Regions from separate parts of the Hydrogenophaga aquatica genome, predicted to be linked through region 2. Evidence: predicted binding sites of a transcription regulator. Region 2 holds the regulator's gene; each other region holds the start of a gene.
What was found. The regulator FNR, encoded in region 2, switches genes on or off when oxygen is low (the NO sensors DNR and NnrR bind a similar motif). The targets are predictions, from matches to a motif close to TTGATNNNNATCAA.
Positions count from the first base shown of each region.

Region 1: the regulator FNR is predicted to act here: its motif matches at 1,906-1,919, upstream of ACYVHH_RS03310 (hemerythrin domain-containing protein).
Region 3: the regulator FNR is predicted to act here: its motif matches at 4,617-4,630, upstream of ACYVHH_RS06090 (fatty acid desaturase).

Region 1 covers NZ_BAAGVK010000003.1:220-6,874, forward strand. The annotation lists gene ACYVHH_RS03305 (aspartate aminotransferase family protein) at 1-1,244, shown strand, start outside; gene ACYVHH_RS03310 (hemerythrin domain-containing protein) at 1,266-1,850, opposite strand; gene ACYVHH_RS03315 (DUF3079 domain-containing protein) at 1,975-2,199, shown strand; gene ACYVHH_RS03320 (YajG family lipoprotein) at 2,220-2,825, shown strand; gene ACYVHH_RS03325 (heavy metal translocating P-type ATPase) at 2,845-5,157, opposite strand; gene ACYVHH_RS03330 (heavy-metal-associated domain-containing protein) at 5,299-5,496, shown strand; gene cueR (Cu(I)-responsive transcriptional regulator) at 5,513-5,950, shown strand; gene ACYVHH_RS03340 (Spy/CpxP family protein refolding chaperone) at 6,055-6,555, shown strand.
Region 2 covers NZ_BAAGVK010000027.1:34,795-41,449, forward strand. The annotation lists gene ccoG (cytochrome c oxidase accessory protein CcoG) at 1-1,178, shown strand, start outside; gene ACYVHH_RS17575 (nitrogen fixation protein FixH) at 1,207-1,518, shown strand; gene ACYVHH_RS17580 (hypothetical protein) at 1,560-1,847, shown strand; gene fnr (fumarate/nitrate reduction transcriptional regulator Fnr) at 1,851-2,576, opposite strand; gene hemN (oxygen-independent coproporphyrinogen III oxidase) at 2,722-4,101, shown strand; gene ACYVHH_RS17595 (sulfite exporter TauE/SafE family protein) at 4,147-4,806, shown strand; gene ACYVHH_RS17600 (DMT family transporter) at 4,840-5,769, opposite strand; gene aceA (isocitrate lyase) at 6,137-6,655, shown strand, end outside.
Region 3 covers NZ_BAAGVK010000008.1:19,111-25,765, reverse strand. The annotation lists gene ACYVHH_RS06120 (class I SAM-dependent methyltransferase) at 89-997, opposite strand; gene ACYVHH_RS06115 (YkgJ family cysteine cluster protein) at 997-1,299, opposite strand; gene argF (ornithine carbamoyltransferase) at 1,325-2,293, opposite strand; gene ACYVHH_RS06105 (acetylornithine/succinylornithine family transaminase) at 2,298-3,503, opposite strand; gene ACYVHH_RS06100 (DUF3579 domain-containing protein) at 3,768-4,085, shown strand; gene rpsT (30S ribosomal protein S20) at 4,225-4,524, opposite strand; gene ACYVHH_RS06090 (fatty acid desaturase) at 4,704-5,825, shown strand; gene ACYVHH_RS06085 (DEAD/DEAH box helicase) at 5,926-6,655, shown strand, end outside.

The sequences.
Region 1 (6,655 bases), on a different contig from region 2:
TGTTCGGCGTGCCCATGCACTGGATGCGCGACTGGCCCACCCCCGCCACGCTCTTTGTGCGGCAGGCGTTTGGCGTTACCCTGGAATGCGCAGACGGCGTGCACTACACCGACTTCTCCCTGGGCGACACAGGCGCCATGTTCGGCCACAGCCCTGCCCCCGTGGCCGAAGCCATTGCCCGCCAGGCCGCGCGCGGCCTCACCTGCATGCTGCCCGCCACACAAACGCCCGAGGTAGGCGAACTGCTGGCGCAACGCTTCGGCCTTCCCGTGTGGCAACTGGCCATGACGGCCAGCGACGCCAACCGCTTCGTGCTGCGCTGGGCGCGCGCCGTGACGCGCCGCCCCCAGCTGCTGGTGTTCGACGGCTGCTACCACGGCGCCGTGGACGACACCCTGGTGGACATGGACCCGGGCACCGGCCAGACGCTGCCACGCCCTTCGGTGCTGGGGCAGGTGCACAACCACCACAGCTACACGCGGGTGGTACCGTTCAACAACCTTCAGGCGCTGGAAGCCGCACTGGCCGACGGCCAGGTGGCCGCGCTGCTGGCCGAACCCGCGCTCACCAACTTTGGGCTGGTACCGCCCGAGCCAGGCTTTTGGGAAGCGGCCCAGGCCCTGTGCCGACGTTACGGCACCCTGCTGGTGCTGGACGAAACCCACACCCTGTCCACTGGCCCCGGCGGCTACACCCGCACCCACGGTCTGCAGCCCGACATGCTGGTGGTGGGCAAGGCTGTGGCCGGGGGCCTGCCCTGCGCCGTCTATGGCTTCACCGAAGACATGGCGCGGCGCATGCGCCTGGCCAAGGAAAGCGCCCCCGAAGGCCACAGCGGCATCGGCACCACGCTCACCGCCAACCCGCTCACCCTGGCCGCACTGCGCGCCGCGCTGGAATATCTGCACACGCACGAGGCCTACGGCCACATGCTTGACCGTGCAGAGGAGCTGGAAACCGGGCTGATGCAACGCATCCAGGCGGCCAGGCGGCCCTGGACCGTGACCCGCATGGGCGCGCGCATGGAACTGCAGTTCATGCCCCGCACCCCACGCAGTGCGCAAGACGTGCGCGAACTGGGCCAACCCGAACTGGAGGCCTTCACCCACCTCTTCATGCTCAACCGGGGGGTGCTGCTCACGCCCTTCCACAGCATGATGCTGTGTTCACCCGCCACCAGCGCCGACGACGTGCAGCAACTGCTGCGCAACTTCGACGAACTGCTGGCGACGCTGCCCTTCTGAGCGGGCCAGCGTCAAAAACCTTCAGCCGCCCAGCCCGATGGGCGCTGGTGCGTCGTGCACGATGCGCTGGAACAAGCGCTCGTACTCCGGCGTGGCCGGGTACTTGCCGGTGAGCGGATCGCGGTTCGCACCGAAGGCCTCGTCCAGCTCGCGCCAGTCGTCGGCGCTGAGGCTTCTCTCCGCCTCGGGCAGGATCTCGTGCTCCTCCAACCGCATGTGCTCCAGGTAGAAGCGCATGTAGCGGTCGTAGGCGTCCACGAATGCCTGGCGGCGCGAATCGCCCAGCAGTTCCCAGGCCAACAGCAGGTGCTGCATCTCGCGCACCGAAGCCTCGCCCTTCATGTGGTCCTGCTCCAGCCGCTCGATGGCCGTCATCGTCTTGGGCGCCACCCGCACCACGCGCGGGAACAGCAAGTCTGATTCCTTCGGGTGGTGCAGCCGCTCGGGAAACTCGTCGATGTAGAACAGCATGGCGCGCAGCGTGTCAAAGAAGCGCTTGGCGTCATTTCCCGGGCCTTGCTGGACCAGCAGGTGCAGAGACTGCAACATGGCAGACAGCGCCATGTGTTCGTCGCGGATGACGCGCAGGGTTTCGGGGGTGGGCATGGAAAAGGGTCTCCTTGTGATGACTCAAGGATGGCAGCGGCGGCGGCACCTTGCATTGACGCATGTCAAACACACCCATGGCACCGGCGGACCAGAATAGGCAGACAAGCCCCGACTACCGCAAGTGGCCAAGAAATTCCCGATCAACCCGCCACACCCCGAGCGCATCTGCTGGGGTTGCGACAAGTACTGCCCAGCCGGCGACATGGCATGCGGCAACGGGTCTGACCGCACACAGCACCCTGCCGAGTTGTTCGGGCCGGACTGGAACGAGTGGGAGCCGCCTGGCGAAGCGTTTCGCAAACCTGCCAACGCAGAGTCCACCGCGACCGATTTCACATTTCAATAATGTCAACCGAGGAGAAAACCATGAGAATGAAAACCCTTGTCATGGCTGCCTGCATGGCTGCCGCCCTGTCGGGATGCGCTCTGACAACCGACACGATCGCGCTGCAATACACCGCACAAACCGGGGTAGCGAAGATTCCGGGTGCCAACAACGTATCCGTCAGTGTTCAAATCTCTGACCAGCGTCAGGACAAGAGCAAGGTCAGCAGCAAGAAGAACGGCTTTGGCATGGAAATGGCCCCCATCCTGGCCACCGAGGATGTCACCGTAACGATTCGCAGGGCCATTGAGCAAGAGTTGCTGGCACGAGGATTCCAGCTGGGTTCGGATACTGCGCTGGTACAGATCGCAGCCGATCTGACCCGCTTTTACAACGACCACAAACTGGGTTTTTTTGCCGGTGATGCGATAGCAGACTTGAACATGTCGGTGAATGTCAAATCCCAAAAGGGCGACCTTTTGTATGCCCGGCAGGTCGTTGCGCAAGGCATCGAACCCAATACCCAGCTGATGACGGGTGAGAACGCCCGGCTCGCGCTCAACCGGGCGCTGGAAAACGGCATGAAGTTGCTCTTTGAAGACCAGGCATTTCTGGCCGCCTTGGTCAGTGCCTCCAAGGCCAAGTGACAAGCGCGGGTAAGTACATTCAGCGTTGCGGCCGCCAGCGCTTGAGCAACAGCGCGTTGGTCACCACGCTCACCGAACTCAAGGCCATGGCGGCACCCGCCACCACTGGGCTCAGGTAACCGAGCGCCGCCAGCGGAATGCCCGCGGTGTTGTAGACGAAGGCCCAGAACAGGTTCTGGCGGATCTTGCCCACGGTGCGGCGCGAGATGTCCAGCGCGGCGGACACCAGCAGCGGGTCGCCGCGCATCAGCGTGATGCCCGCCGCGTGCATGGCCACGTCGGAGCCGCCTTGCGCGTGGCTCATGGCCAGGCCCACATCGGCAGCGGCCAGGGCGGGCGCGTCGTTAACACCGTCGCCCACCATGGCCACGCGGTGCCCGCCCGCCTTGAGTTCGGCCACACGCGCGGCCTTGTCGCCTGGCAACACCTCGGCCAGCACCTCACCTTCCTCGGGCCGCAGGCCCAGGCGGCGCGCCATCGCTTCGGCCGCGCCCCGGTTGTCGCCCGAAATCATGGTCAGCCGCAGGCCGCGCGCGCGCAACTCGGCCACGGCTTGTGCAGCGCCGGGTTTGGCCTCGTCGGCAAAGGCCAGCAGGGCCAGGGGCACCACCCGGGCGGGTTCGGCACCGGGCTCACCGCCCTGCCCCACGGCCAGTGCAGACACGGTGGTACCTTCGGCCTGCAGTGCGCGGGCCTGTTCGGCCAGCGGCCCCAGCACCACACCCAGTTCTTCCATCCAGCGCAGGCTGCCCACGTAAATCCACGCCCCCTGCACCCGCCCGCGCGTGCCCCGGCCGGGTACGGACTGCACGTCCTCGGCAGTCTGCGCGTCGGTGGATGAAGCGGCGGCAGCCTGCACCACTGCACGGGCCAGCGGGTGTTCGCTTTGCGCCTGCAAGGCAGCAGCGGTCTGCAATGCACCTGCCTCGTCCACACCCTCGGCAGGCACCAGCTTCACCAGACGCGGTTCGCCCACGGTGAGCGTGCCCGTCTTGTCAAAGGCCACGGTATCCACATGGTGCGCCACCTCCAGCGCCTCTGCGTCCTTGATGAGGATGCCGTGCCTGGCGGCCACGCCCGTGCCTGCCATGATGGCCGCCGGTGTGGCCAGGCCCAGCGCACAGGGGCAGGCAATCACCAGAACGGCCACGGCATGCAGCAACGCCCCTTCCAGGGGGGCACCTTGCCACAGCCACCACGCCAGGAAGGTGACCAGCGCAATCACCAGCACCGCCGGCACGAACACGGCAGCCACCTTGTCCACCATGCGCTGCACTGGGGCCTTGGCAGCTTGGGCATCTTGCACCAGCGCGATGATGCGGTTGAGCACGCTTTGCGAACCCACCGCCGTCACCCGCACCTGCACCGCGCCATCTCCGTTCAGGCTGCCGCCAGTCACATGGTCGCCCGGCTGTTTGGCCACCGGCATGGGCTCGCCCGTCAGCATGGACTCGTCCACCTGTGTCTGCCCTTGCAGCACTTCACCATCGGCGGGCAGGCGCTCGCCAGGTCGCACCATCACCACGTCACCCGGCAGCAGTTCGGCCACAGGCACGTCCTGCATCTCTTCACGCTTGATGCCGTCGGGCAACAAGTGCGCCACCTCAGGCCGCAAGGCGTGCAGCGCGCGGATGGCCTCGGTGGTCTGGCGCTTGGCACGTGCCTCCAGCCATTTGCCCAGCAGCACCAGGGTAATGACCACTGCCGACGCCTCGTAATACAGGTGCACCATCTCGTCAGGTTCGGCCCGCAGCCACAACCAGGTGCTCATGCCCCAGGCAGCGGTGGTGCCTATGGCCACCAGCAACTCCATGTTGCCGGTGCGGGCCTTCAAGGCGTGCCAGCCCGCCACATAAAAACGCGCCCCCAGCACAAACTGCACCGGTGTGGCCAGCAGGAACTGGATCCATGCAGGAAGCATCCAGTGCTTGCCCAACAGGTCGCCCACCATGGGGCCAGCCAAGGGCAATGAAAGCAGCACACCCAGTACCACCGGCCAGGCATCGCGCGGCAAACCCAGCACGCCCGTCTGGCTGGCCGCTTCGTCCACCTCAATGGGCCGGGGTTCGTAGCCTGCGTCGCGCACCGCACGCTGGATGCGCGCTGCCATCGCGGGTTGAACACCAGCCTCCTCAGCCACCGGGTTTTCGGTCCAGCGCACACGGGCCGACTCGGTGGCCAGGTTGACCGTGGCCTCCTGCACCCCTGGCAACTTCTTCAAGGCGCGCTCCACACGCGACACGCACGAAGCGCAAGTCATGCCGCCGATGCCCAAGTCCAGCTCGCACACCGTGCCGTCGGCACCATCAAGGGAGGTAGTTGCAGTGTTCATGAGGGGCAGTATGAACCTTGACACCATGTCAGAGTCAAGCGTTCCAACACAAAAAATCCGGCCTTGACCTTCCCACCATGGAAAGGTTCATACTTCTTTCCACAAACCCTCATCAACCCCTTTTCGAACAGGAGAACCACCATGACCCAGACCTTCACCGTGACTGGCATGACCTGCGGCCATTGCGAAAAAGCCGTGACCCAGGCCATCAAGACCGTGGACCCCCAGGCACAGGTGCGCATTGACCGCCAGCAGAACAAGGTGGAAGTGGAATCCGCCCAGCCGCGTGACGCCATTGCCCAGGCCATTGCCGAAGAAGGCTACAAGGTTGCGGCCTGAACCAGAGCCCTCGAAGATGAAAGTCCACGCCGACACGGCCCCGCTGCCTGCCAGCGGCTGGCCGGTGCACATTGGCCAGGCGGCGGCGTTGTCGGGGGTGTCGGCCAAGATGGTGCGGCACTACGAATCGCTGGGGCTGCTGGCTCCTGTGGGCCGCACCGACAGCGGCTACCGCCTTTACAGTGCCGCCGACGTGCACACCCTGCGCTTCATCAAGCGGGCACGCGACCTGGGTTTTTCCATGCCCGACATTGGCGAACTGGTGGGCCTGTGGCACGACAAGGGCCGCGCCAGCGCCCAGGTCAAGGGCATCGCGCAGCGCCATGTGCAGGCATTGCGCCAGCGCATTGAACAGCTGCAGGCCATGGAGCGCAGCCTGCAGCACCTCACCCACTGCTGCCAGGGCAACGACCGGCCCGACTGTCCCATCCTGGATGACCTGGCCGGGCTTTGACAAACCGTGACGCTTCTTTACACAAGCGTCACGCAACAAGGGGCAGCCCGACACACGCGGGGCAGACACTTTCCTCACCGCAACCGCAAAGGAAAGGAAGCCACATGAAACCCATCACCAAACGCCTGCTCATCGCCACCGCTGCCGCTGGCGTGCTGGCCACCACCGCCACCGCCTGGGCCTTTGGCGGCGGCCGTGGCTGTGCCATGGAAGACGGCCCCCGCGCCGAGCGCATGCAGGAACGCATGCAAAAACGCATGGCGGAACACGAAACCCGCCTGAAGGAAGCCCTGAAGCTGACACCCGCCCAGGAAAGCGCGTGGAAAGAATTCACCGCTTCCATGCAGCCGCCCAAGGCACCGGCCCAGCGCCTGGACCGCGCCGAGTGGGACAAGCTGACCACGCCGCAGCGCATGGAAAAGATGCAGGCCCTGCGCAGCGAACGCGAAGCGCACATGAACCAGCGCCTGGAAGCCGTGAAGAAGTTCTACGCCACGCTCACACCCGAACAGCAAAAAGCGTTTGACGAACAACACCAGCGCATGGGCCGCCACGGCGACCGCAAAGGTGGCCAGCACGGTGGCCACGGCCCCATGCATGGCTGATATCCGGCACCGCGAACCCTTCTCCTCACTTTGCCAGCCTTCGGGCTGGTTTTTTTATTTATCAACAAGTCTGTGGATAAAAATTTAAGAACACATAACT
Region 2 (6,655 bases):
ATCCGCAGGACTTCATCTACCTGACCGGGCTTCTGGTCATTTCCGCCCTGGCGCTGTTCCTGTTTACCGCCGTGGCCGGCCGGCTCTGGTGCGGTTACGCCTGTCCCCAGACCGTCTATACGGAAATCTACCTCTGGATCGAAAAGAAGGTGGAGGGCGACCGGTCTGCCCGCATGCGGCTTGATCAGTCTTCGCTCTCCCTTGAAAAATTTGGCAAGAAGTGGTTGAAGCACTTCCTGTGGGTCGCGTTTGGCCTGTGGACGGGCCTCACTTTCGTCGGTTACTTCACACCTATCCGCGAACTGGGCGCTGCGGTGATGTCCTGGGACCTTGGCCCCTGGCAGACGTTCTGGATCTTCTTCTACGGCTTTGCCACGTACGGCAACGCGGGCTTCATGCGCGAGCAGGTCTGCAAGTACATGTGCCCTTACGCACGCTTCCAGAGCGCCATGTTCGACAAGGACACCATGATCGTCACCTACGACGAGAAACGTGGTGAGCCTCGTGGCGCGCGCTCCAAGAAGGCTGACCCAGCCTCGCTGGGCTTGGGTGCGTGTGTCGACTGCACACTTTGCGTGCAGGTGTGCCCCACGGGCATCGACATCCGCAAGGGCCTGCAGTACGAGTGCATCGGCTGCGGCGCCTGCATCGACGTCTGCGACGACGTCATGGACAAGATGTCCTATCCCCGCGGTCTGATCAAGTACTCGACCCAGAACGGCATGACGAACAACTGGTCCCGTGCCCAGATGATCAGGCGTGGCCTGCGGCCCCGCGTGCTGGTGTATTCGGGCATCCTGCTTGCCATCTGCGTCGCCCTGGGTGTCAGCCTGTTCCTGCGCACCCCGCTCAAGGTGGACGTGATCCGTGACCGGGGAGCTCTGGCGCGCATGGTCGAGCAGGGCCGCATCGAAAACGTTTTCCGCCTGCAGGTGATGAACGCCACCGAGGCAAAGCAGCATTACGACATCTCGGTCTCGGGTTTGCCCGGGATAACCATCGCGTCCGAACCTTCTGTTGAAGTGTTGCCCACCGAAGTCCGTTCTGTTGCAGTGCGTGTACAGGTGCCGCCTAACAGCTCGGAGCCCGGTTCACACCCTATCCAGTTCGAGATCAAGGCCGCTGGTGACAGCGCCATCCAGGTCAAGGAAAAATCGGTTTTCCTGATCCCTCGCTAACCGCACATACGCCTGAAAGCCCCGTGTCATGAGTACCGCAGCCCCCGCCCCCACGGCATCTCCCGCGCCAGCCCGTTCGGGCCGCCCCTGGTACAAGGAGCCTTACGTCTGGATGGTGCTGGGTGGGCCCTTGCTGGTCGTTGTGGCGGGCATTTACACGGTCGTGCTCGCCGTGCGGCATCCCGATCCGGTGCTGCAGCGCAAGCCGCAAGTTCAGGTTGACGAAGCCGCCCTGCAGCGGCTCTCGCCAGAGGAACGTACCGCGGCCGAGCTCAGCGTGATGCCCGCGGGCAAGGCTCGAAACCACGTGGTTTCGCCTACACTACCCAAAGACGAATAATGCCTGCCGACGTTGGACAGGCACACAAGAGGAGACCGATGATGCTTGCTCAACGATTGATGTGGATCGCGTGGCCTGCCTTCCTGGTGGCAGGGGTGATCGAGATGGTGGTCTTTGCACTGGTCGATCCCAGTGAGCTGCATTGGGGCGGACAGCCGCTCGAGCTATCACGCCAGGCAACCTATACCGTTGCCTTCTTTTTCTTCTGGGCCATGACCTTTGCGTCCAGCGCCCTCACCACCTTGCTGTCGCAGTCGCCCTTCGAGGTCAACCGCTGCCCGGTTGAACCAGACGAACGGCCCAAGGATTGCGCCAGGAACTGCTGCTGAGCCTCAGATTTCCTGTTGCTGCTGGGCGTTGACGATGCTGCTCAGCGCCTGCGTGTCCTTGATGTGGACGTAGCGCTGTTTCACCTCGATGATGCCTTCGTCCATGAATTTCGAGAACGTCCGGCTCACCGTTTCCAGCTTCATGCCCAGATAGCTCCCGATCTCCTCGCGGGTCATCCGCAGGATCAGCTCGGACTGAGAGAACCCCCTGGCATGGAGGCGCTGAACAAGGTTGAGCAGGAACGCGGCCAGCCGTTCCTCTGCGCGCATGCTGCCCAGCAGCAGCATCACGCCATGATCCCGCACGATCTCGCGGCTCATGATCTTGTGCACATGGTGCTGCAAGGTGCTGAACTCCCGGGACAATTGTTCGAGCTTGTCGAACGGCAGGACACAGACCTCGGCATCCTCCAGGGCAATCGCGTCGCAGGAATGCTTGTCGTTGACGATGCCGTCGAGCCCGATGATCTCGCCCGTCATCTGGAAGCCCGTCACCTGGTCACGGCCGTCCGCGGTGGTGATGCTGGTCTTGAAGAAGCCAGACCGCACGGCGTAAAGCGATGTGAAGCTGTCGCCCACGTTGAAGAGCGACGAGCCCCGCTTGACGCGGCGCCGGGTCGAGATGACGGTGTCGAGCTTGTCCATCTCGCTGGCGTTCAGTCCCATGGGCAGGCACAACTCCCGAAGGTTGCAGCTGGAACAGGCGACTTTGATGCTTTGGATATCCATAAGTAAAGGCTGGTGCAGGCGTGAGCTTAACCCATAGCTCTCACAGGTGCGAAATTCTGCCCGCCCTGTGGGGAATCTTTGACTCACGTCAATGGCAAGACTCAGCCCATGCGGCACAGTTCAACAAAATCTGGAGATATTGCCTGTGAACCATGTGATCGACGAGCAACTGCTGCAACGGTTTGACGTGCCGGGGCCGCGTTACACCTCGTACCCGACGGCCGACCGCTTCGTGGAGGCGTTCACCGAGAAAGACTATGTGCAGGCGCTGGAGCAGCGCCGCGCCGGTTCTCTGGCTCTGCCTCTGTCACTGTACGTCCACATTCCTTTTTGCGAGTCTCTCTGCTATTACTGCGCCTGCAACAAGGTGATCACCAAGCATCACAGCAAGGCGGCGGAGTACCTGCGCTACCTTTCGCGCGAGCTGGAGTTGCAGGTTGAGCACTTCGGCCGGGGACACAGCGTGTCGCAGTTGCACCTGGGCGGCGGTACCCCAACGTTCCTCAGCGACGACGAACTGTCTGACCTGCTGGCCATGGTTCGCAGACATTTCAATCTCGTGCCCGGCGGTGAGTACTCGGTCGAGGTGGACCCCCGGACGGTGACCGTGCAGCGCCTGGAGCACCTGCACCGCCTGGGCTTCAACCGCCTCAGCTTCGGTGTGCAGGATTTCGATCCCACGGTGCAGAAAGCCGTTCACCGGGTGCAGCCGGCAGAGCAGGTGTTCGCGCTGGTCGAGGCAGCGCGCCTCATCGGTTTTGAATCCGTCAACGTCGATCTGATCTACGGCCTGCCCCTGCAGACGCCGGAGTCGTTCCGGCACACGCTGGAGCAGGTCAAGGCGTTGCGGCCCGAGCGCATTGCGCTCTACGCATATGCCCACCTGCCTGCGCGTTTCAAACCTCAGCGCCGCATCCTGACGGCGGAGCTGCCGAGCCCGGCCGAGAAGCTGTCCATGCTGTCCATCTCGTTGGACATGTTCAGCGAGGCCGGGTACGTGTACGTGGGTATGGACCATTTTGCCCTGCCGGACGATGCCCTGGCCGTGGCCAAACGTCAGGGGCGCCTGCACCGCAATTTTCAAGGGTACAGCACGCAGCCTGACTGCGACCTGATCGCGCTGGGCGTCTCGGCCATCGGCCGCATCGGCGCCACCTACAGCCAGAATGCCAAGACGCTGGAGGAGTATTACGACGCGCTCGATCAGGGCCGCCTGCCCATCGTGCGCGGTCTGGCGCTCAACCGTGACGATGCGCTGCGCCGCAGTGTCATCATGGCCATCATGTGCCAGGGGGCGGTCGACTTCGAGTCCATCAACCTGGGCCATCTGGTCGATTTTCGAACCTACTTTGCCCGCGAGCTGGAGCGCCTGCAGCCCATGCAGGAATGGGGTCTGGTCCAGATCAACGCCGACAGCATCGAGGTGACGGCAGCGGGCTGGTACCTGGTGCGTGCCATTGCGATGGTGTTCGACAAATACCTGCAGGTGGATCAGGACCGCGCGAGGTTTTCCAAGATCATCTGAACGCAGGTCCGGCCGCGCTGCTACAGTTCCCGCATGCTCAGTTCCATGACAGTGTCGGCCCTCATGATGGGCCTGGTCGGCGGCCCGCACTGCGTGGCCATGTGCGGGGCGGCCTGCGCAGGCATTGCACGCGCTGCCGAGCCGCGCGGCACCCTGGCCCTGTGGAAGTTCCAGTTCTCGCGGTTGCTGGGCTACAGCCTGATGGGGGCGTTGGCGGGTGGAACCGTGCAGGGCCTGGGCTGGATGGGCCAGCAGACCGCAGTGCTGCGCCCGTTGTGGACCATGATGCACGTGGCGGCTCTCCTTCTCGGGCTGGTTCTGCTGTGGCAGGCCCGTCAACCCGCTTTCATCGACGACTGGGGGCAGCGGCTCTGGCGCAAGGCCAGGCCGGTGATGGCAGGCCTGGGGGGCAAGGCGCCTGTCGTGCTGGGCGTGGGATGGGCGCTCATGCCTTGCGGGCTGCTCTATTCGGCTTTGCTGGTGGCTTCGCTGTCGGCCTCTGCGTTCGACGGCGCCTTGATCATGGCCGCCTTCGCCTCGGGGACCATGGTGTCGCTGGTGGCTGGCCCGTGGCTGCTGCTCCGCGTCAAGAACGCCCGCTCGGGCGGTTGGGGCATACGGCTTGCCGGGCTCGCCCTGGCCTTGACGTCGGGTTGGGCCTTGTGGATGGGTATCACGCAGCCCACCGGGCTCTGGTGCGCCTGACGTCTCGTCGCCTTGGGATGGTCCGGCGGCAGATCAGTGGTGCGCCGAGCCGGTACGCGAGGGCAGGGTAGCGATCAACAGGCCAGCCAGGGCAATGGCAAATGCCGTCAGTTGCATGGGTGTGAGCCGTTCCCCCATGAACAGCACGCCGATGGCCGCGGCGCTCACCGGCAGCATCACCGTGAAAACCCCTGCCTGGCTGGCGCTCACGCGTTTGAGCCCGGTCATCCACAGCCACACTGTCCAGACACTGGCTGCCAGGGCATAGAACGCCAGCAGTGTCCACAGTGAGAGCGTCATCTGGCTGAAATCGTAGGACCATGCGGTCCACAGGCCCAGCGGGGTGACAAGGGCCAACCCCCACAGGTTGATGATGGCAGAGATGCGTCTGGGACCCAGGCCCTGGGTGAGCTTCTTGCCAATCACCACGTATGAGGCCTCGCACACCACGGCCGCAAACACCAGCAGATTGCCCCACAGGGCAAGGGGCATGCCCAGGAAGCTGCCGGTGGTGCCTGTTGTCGTGCTGGACTTTTCCATGGAGAACAGGCCGATGCCCAATGCGGCAAGGCCAATGGCGGCCAGGTTGCGGCCGCTGAGCCGTTCGCGCAGGAACAGCCAGCTCAACACGGCGACCACCGCAGGAATCGACGACATGACCACGCCTGCGGCGGTGGCAGTGGTCAGGCTCACACCGTACAGCATGCAGATGGAAAACAGGAAGTTGCCCAGGAAGGACTCCAGGAACAGGAGTCCTCGGGTGCGTGCCGACAGGGGAGGCTCATCGGCCGGCTTCACCACCCATGTGGCCATGGCCAGGGCACCAATGCCAAAGCGCAGCCAGGCGAGCAGGAACACCGGCAGCACGGCGACCAGCGGCTTGGACAGTGCGACATAGCTTCCAACGAGTGACATGCTCAGGGCAAGGCATGCGTAGGCCAGCCAGGGGGTGGGGTGCAACATGGTGAGGAACGTGTGACAGCGGTGGTGTGGCCCCCGATCATGCACCAAGGGCGAGAGGTGTCACCTATCAGGTGCATGCCTGATGGCGAGGGCGCATTTTCATACAGACGCAAACATTTTTGTATTATGAAATCAAAGGATGTTGCGCCGCCGCAAAATTTCTCAATATGAAGAATGAGTTTTCACATTGAAAAAACAGTTTGTTAAGTAATTGATTTTTAATAAAAAAATAAATGTCTTCTATAAGACATAAGATTCACATCAAGTCTTATAGAAGACTTAAACTTTCTCCAACGGCACTGCACTTGCATGTAATCAACAAGGCAACTGCCACCCGGTGTCTCAACCTAAGCCAAGGAGTGTTTCCATGCCTCAATCCATCACCCAGCAACTGAGCCGTCAGCAACAGATCGAAGCCCTGGAAAAAGACTGGGCCAACAATCCCCGCTGGAAAGGCATCAAGCGCGGTTACACCGCCGCAGACGTGGTTCGTCTGCGCGGCAGTCTGCAGCCCGAGTACACCCTGGCCCAGCGCGGTGCCGAAAAGCTGTGGGACAAGATCAACGGCGGTGCCAAGAAGGGCTATGTGAACGCCTTCGGCGCCATCAGCGCTGGCCAGGCCATGCAGCAGGCCAAGGCTGGTCTGGAAGCTGTTTACCTCTCCGGCTGGCAGGTGGCTGCCGACGGCAACACCTCCGAAACCATGTACCCCGACCAGTCGCTGTACGCCTACGACTCGGTGCCTACCATGGTTCGCCGCATCAACAACACCTTCAAACGCGCCGACGAAATCCAGTGGGGCCGTGGCATCGAGCCGGGCTCTCCCGAGTTCATCGACTACTTCCTGCCCATCGTGGCTGATGCAGAAGCCGGTTTCGGCGGCGTG
Region 3 (6,655 bases), on a different contig from region 2:
TGTCGGTTATTTCCAACACTCCGAAATTATTTTAGACCTAAAGCATGTTTCAGGTCTTGGGCGTCCGACGCACGGCGCCCGGGGTGGGTCAGCTCAGGCGCGCCACCAGCACTTTCAGGGCCCGGTCGGCGGACACATCGGCAAACACCGCCGGGTTGGGCAGACGTTCCTGCACCACCAGGCCGGGGGCTTGCTGTGCCAGTTGATCCTGCAAGAAGGCCAGCGGCAGTTCTGGCGCGTTCAGGCAGAGCAGGGCGTGGCCACCGGGTATCAGCAGGTCGGGCAGGCGGCGCAACAGGCGGGCGTAGTCCTTGCCCGCCACAAAGCTGCCCTTCTGGTAGGCGGGCGGGTCCACGATCACCAAGCCGTAAGGCCCCATGCGAGTGACCTTGCCCCAGGAGCTGAACAGGTCGTGCGCCAGAAAGCGCGCGCCGCCGCTCAGGCCATTGAGGTGGTGGTTGCGCTGTCCGATCGCGATTGCGCCAGACGCCATGTCCAGGTTGATCACTTCCTTGGCACCGCCTTGCAGCGCCGCCACCGAAAACGCGCAGGTGTAGGCAAACAGGTTGAGCACTTTTTGCCCGGCGGCATGGGCGCGCACCCAGCGCCTGCCCTCTGCCATGTCCAGGAACAGGCCGTGGTTCTGCCCCTTGAGCACATGCACCAGGTACTGGGCTCCGTCTTCGGTGACGATGTGCGGGTCCGGAACGGTGCCGCCCATCAAGCGGGTGTCAGGGCGCCCGTCGGTTCGGCACTGGAACACCCAGTTCAGGGGCTGGCCGGGCGCCAGCTGTTCCCAGCGGCAGGCCAGTGCTTCACCCACGGCAAGGACCTGCTCTTCAGCCACTTCGCCAAAGTGGGTCAGCACCCAGACCGGGGCGTACCAGTCCAGCGTCCAGGCTTCACACCCAGGGTACATGCCACCTCGGCCGTGGAACACGCGTTGCGCGTCACGCGGCAGTTCCAGGCGGGAAATCGCGTCCAGCAGGGGTTGCATCAGACGGGCGCCATGCCGTGGCGCTGCCGGGCGCGGGCGCAGGCATCGCTGCCTTCCTCGAATTCCCGGCAGGGCGAGGGCCGCCACTCGTAGATGCCGCAGCCCACCTTTTCGCCCAGCTTGCCGGTGAGCGCCGCGCAGCGTATGGGCACGTGGTCCGTGCCGCGCATGCGGCAGGTGTTGCCGTTGACCTCGACCGTCAGGCCCGACGGTACCTGGCCGCCCTCGGTGTCGAGTTCGTAGATGGAGAAATCCACGCGGAAGTTGGCGCAGCAGGCGCCACAGCACTGGCAGGCACTCATGGTGTCAACGGCGGGTACGAAGCGGTCAGAGGCGACCCAGCAGCAGGTACTCCATCAACGCCTTCTGCACGTGCATGCGGTTTTCGGCCTCGTCCCACACCACGCTCTGCGGGCCGTCGATCACGTCGGCGGTCACTTCCTCACCACGGTGGGCGGGCAGGCAGTGCATGAACAGGGCGTCCGGTTTGGCCTGGGCCATCATCTCGGGCGTCACGCACCAGGCGGCAAAGGCCTTCATGCGGGCTTCGTTCTCGGCCTCGTAGCCCATGCTGGTCCACACGTCGGTGGTCACCAGGTCGGCGCCCTTGCAGGCCTCCATCGGGTCCTGGAACACCTTCCAGCAGTCGGGGCAGGTCACGCCAGCCACCGCCGGGTTGATCTCGTAGCCGCTGGGCGTGCTCACGTGCACCTTGAAGCCCAGGATCTCGGCCGCCTGCAGCCAGGTGTTGGCCATGTTGTTGCCGTCACCCACCCAGGCCACGGTGATGCCCTTGAGCGCGCCCACGTCCAGCGAGCCGTCGGCCCGCTTGCCACGGTACTCCAGCCAGGTGAACAGGTCGGCCAGAATCTGGCAGGGGTGGAATTCGTTGGTCAGGCCGTTGATCACCGGCACGCGCGAGTGCGCGGCAAAGCGTTCGATCTTGTCCTGCCCGAAGGTGCGGATCATGACGATGTCGGTCATGCGGCTGATGACGCGCGCGCTGTCCTCGATGGGCTCGGCACGGCCCAGCTGGCTGTCGCCCGTGGTCAGGTGCACCACGCTGCCGCCCAGCTGGTACATGCCCGCCTCGAAGCTCACGCGGGTGCGCGTGCTGGCCTTCTCGAAGATCATGGCCAGTGTGCGGTCGGTCAGGGTGTGGTGCTTCTGGTACGTCTTGAACTTCTGCTTGATCAGCCAGGCGCGCGCCAGCAGGTAGGCGTAATCATCCGCGCTGAAGTCCTTGAACTGCAGGTAGTGCTTGACGGGCACGGGTGGGGTGATGGACGTGTTCATGTGCTTACGCTTGTGTTTCTGCCAGGAATGCCTTGATCAGCGGCACCAGCTTGGCGACGATCTCGTCGGCCTCGGCACCGCTCAGGATGAGCGGGGGCACCATGCGCACCACGGTGTCGGCGGTGACGCTGAGCAACAGACCGGCGTCGGCGCAGCGGTTCACCAGCACGCCGCAGGGCCGGTCCAGTTCCACGCCGATCATCAGGCCTCTGCCGCGCACTTCCTTGACACCGGGCACGTTCATCAGCTGCGTGGCCAGGGCTGTCTGAAGCTGGAAGCCGACCTTGGCGGCGTTCTCCAGCAGGCGGTCTTCTTCCATGATGCGGATGGTTTCGACACCCGCGCGTACCGACAGCGGGTTACCGCCAAACGTGGTGCCATGGTTGCCCGGCTGGAAGATGTTGGCGGCCTTGGGGCCGGCCACCACGGCGCCAATCGGCACGCCCGAACCCAGGCCTTTGGCCAGGGGCATCACGTCGGGCACGATGCCTGCCCACTGGTGGGCAAACCACTTGCCGGTGCGGCCCATGCCGCACTGCACTTCGTCGATCATCAGCAGCCAGTCGTTGGCGTCGCACAGGGCGCGCACCTGCTGCATGTACTCGGGCGTCATGGGGTTGACGCCGCCTTCACCCTGGATGGCCTCGAAGAACACCGCCACCACGTTGGGGTTGTTGGCCGTGGCCTTGCGGATGGCCTCGATGTCGTTGAGCGGCACGCGAATGAAACCTTCCACCAGCGGTCCGAAGCCAGCTTGCACCTTGGGGTTGCCGGTGGCGCTCAGCGTGGCGATGGAGCGGCCGTGGAAGGCCTTCTCGTACACCACGATCTGCGGGTTCTGGATGCCCTTGTCGTGGCCGTACTTGCGGGCCAGCTTCAGAGCGGCCTCGTTCGCTTCCAGGCCGGTGGAGCAGAAGAACACATTGCTCATGCCCGAACGCTCCACCAGCATGGCGGCCAGTTGCTCGGTCAGCGGGTTGTAGTAGTAGTTGCTGCAGTGGATCATCTTGGCGATCTGATCCTGCAGCGCGGGCACCAGCTTGGGGTGGGCGTGGCCCAGGGTGTTCACGGCGATGCCGCCCAGCGCGTCCAGGTACTGCTTGCCGTTCACGTCCCAGACTCGGCAGCCTCGGCCATGCGACAGCGCGATCGGCACACGGCCGTAGGTGGTCATGACGTGGGGTTCAACCGGAGCGGCAATGCTGGACATGGCAGGCTTTCTGAAGGACAGTGGCACCGAAAGGTCGCGTGGAAAAAAAGCGGCCCAACGCGAGGAGGGCCGTTGAATGCGCATTTTAGGCGCAGACTTTGCATGTTCTTTCGCATGCAGTCCGCCTGCGGTTCGACAGGTGGCGGGGTCAGGGTTTCCACGGGTCTCAAGTCTTATATAAGATATAATTCCGCGAGTGCCCCAGCGGCCTGGGTGATCCCCAGGGTGGGCTGCCGTTTTCCCCATGCAAAGGGCCTCTACCCGATGGTCTCTCCCACCGCCAAAGAAGTCTTCATCCAGGGTGTCACCCGCAATGGCAAGACCTTCCGGCCCAGTGACTGGGCCGAGCGTCTCGCGGGGGTGATGAGCCAGTTCCACCCCGGTGGCAACGTGCCCGGTGCTCACCTTTCGTATTCGCCCTGGTGCATTCCGCAGGTGATCAACGGCGTCAAGTGCGTGGTGGTCAACACCGCGCTGCGGGACTTCAACGTCATGGCCTGGGACTTCGTCATGAACTTCGCCAAGGACAACGACCTGCAGATCGTTGAGGCCTGTCTGCTGCCCGACCCGCCGCGCGGCTGAATCTTCCCCCAAACAAACAAAAAAGCCATCGATTTCTCGATGGCTTTTTTGTTTTGTGCGTCTGATTTGCTGGCAGCGCACCCGGTACAAACGGCGGGCCTGGGGCTGTGCCCGGGCCCGGGCTTGGGTTTGTCGCTGCTTAGGCGGCGACGGCCAGGGCCTTGACCTTGGCGGACAGGCGGCTCTTGTCGCGAGCAGCCTTGTTCTTGTGGAAGATGCCCTTGTCGGCGATGGTGTCCACCACGGCCTGCATCTTGGCGAACAGCTCGGTGGCTTTGGCCTTGTCGCCGGTCAGAACGGCTTTTTCAACGTTCTTGACAGCGGTGCGGTACTTGGAACGCAGCGAAGAGTTGGCTGCGTTCAGCTTGACGTCTTGACGAGCGCGCTTGCGGCCAGAGGCCAGGCGCGGGTTCTTTTTCTTGGGCTTGGTTGCCATAATCGGTATTCCTTGGGGTTTGTGGATGTTGCCAGCAAAGCCAAGCATTATAGCGTCTGCTCAAACAATCAGCAACGCCCCTTCAACCCTTTCATTTGACCTGTGTCAAGGCGTGGGACTCGCCCCAACGCTAGCATCGGCCATCTTTTGTGAACGGGCCACCCGCGCCCCTGTGTCCACTCATGTCCATTTCTGCAGATTCCCGCCCTCAGGCCGAAGCCGCTTCTGCCCAGCAACCCATCGCTCCCGGCGCACCCATGCCGCACCGCAAGGTCATTCGTGGCTGGCTCACGCCGCTGGTGGAGCGCCAAGTGGCCATTGCTGTGGTGTTGCTGGTGCTCGACTGGGCCATCTTTGCCTCGCTCATCGCTGGCACGGTGCTCTTCTCGGCCTGGTGGGCCAAGCTGCTGTGCGGCCTGGCTGCCGGTTTCATGATCGGCCGGCTGTTCATCATCGGCCACGACGCCTGCCACCAGAGCTATACGCCGCACCGCGGCCTCAACCGTGTCCTGGGCCGCATCGCCATGGTGCCATCGCTCACACCCTACAGCCTGTGGGATGTGGGCCACAACGTGGTGCACCACGGCTACACCAACCTCAAAGGGGTGGACTTTGTGTGGGCGCCGCTCACCAAGGAAGAGTTCGATGCCCTGTCCCCTGCTCGCCGCCTGATGGAGCGCATCTACCGCAGCGGCTGGGGCCCGGCCCTGTACTACCTCATTGAAATGTGGTGGCTGCGCATGTTCTTCCCGCGCAAGTCCTACATGGGAACGCGCCGCCCCATCTTCTTCTGGGACGGTGTCTTTGTGGCGGCCATGGGCATTCTGTGGATCGCGGGCATGGCCTGGGCCGCGGTGGCTACCGGCCAGTCGGTGTGGCTGCAGGTGGTGATGGGCTTCGTCGTGCCCTTCATGTTCTGGAACGCCATGATCGGTTTCGTGGTGTACGTGCACCACACCCACACTTCGGTGCAGTGGCACGACGACAAGCAAGCCTGGGCCAAGGCCGCACCGTTTGTTTCCACCACCGTGCATCTGCAGTTCCCCTGGCGCATCGGCGGCCTGCTGCACCACATCATGGAGCACACCGCCCACCACGTGGACATGAGCGTGCCGCTGTACAAACTCAAACAGGCACAGAAGAAGCTGGAGGACATGCTGCCCGGGCGCATCATCATCCAGCGCTTCAGCTGGCGCTGGTACTTCCAGACGGCACGCAAGTGCAAGCTCTACGACTTCACGCGCCGCTGCTGGACCGACTTCCACGGCCGCCCGACGAGCGTGCAGGCACCTTCCTACGCCTGATGAAAAGCGGGGCCCTAGCGGCCCCGCTCTGTTTGGGGAACCCGGCGGCAGGGTGGTTGTCACACCATTTTCCGGCCAAGGTGCGACAATACACGGCTACATGACACAAGCATTCTCTGAACTTTCCCTGGCGGAGCCGCTGGCGCGCGCCGTGGCCGAGATGGGCTATACGTCCATGACGCCCATCCAGGCGCAGGCCATTCCCGTGGTTCTGCAAGGCCGCGACGTGATGGGCGCAGCCCAGACCGGCACTGGCAAGACGGCAGCTTTCTCGCTGCCGCTGCTGCAGCGCCTGCTCAAACACGCCAACTCGTCCACATCGCCCGCGCGCCATCCCGTGCGTGCCCTGGTGCTGCTGCCCACGCGCGAACTGGCCGACCAGGTGGCTCAGCAGATAGAGCTGTACGCCAAGCACACCGAGCTGCGCAGCACGGTGGTCTTTGGCGGCATGGACATGAAGCCCCAGACCGCCGAGCTGAAGAAGGGCGTGGAAGTGCTGGTGGCCACGCCGGGCCGCCTGCTGGACCACATCGAGGCCAAGAATTGCGTGCTCAACCAGGTGGAATACGTGGTGCTGGACGAGGCCGACCGCATGCTGGACATCGGCTTCCTGCCGGACCTGCAGCGCATCCTGTCCTATCTGCCCAAGCAGCGCACCACGCTGCTGTTCTCGGCCACCTTCTCGCCCGAGATCAAGCGTCTGGCCAACAGCTACCTGCAGGACCCCGTCACCATTGAGGTGGCGCGTTCCAACGCCACTGCCTCCACGGTGGAGCAGCGCTTCTACCGCGTGGACGACGACGACAAGCGCCAGGCACTCAAGCAGCTGG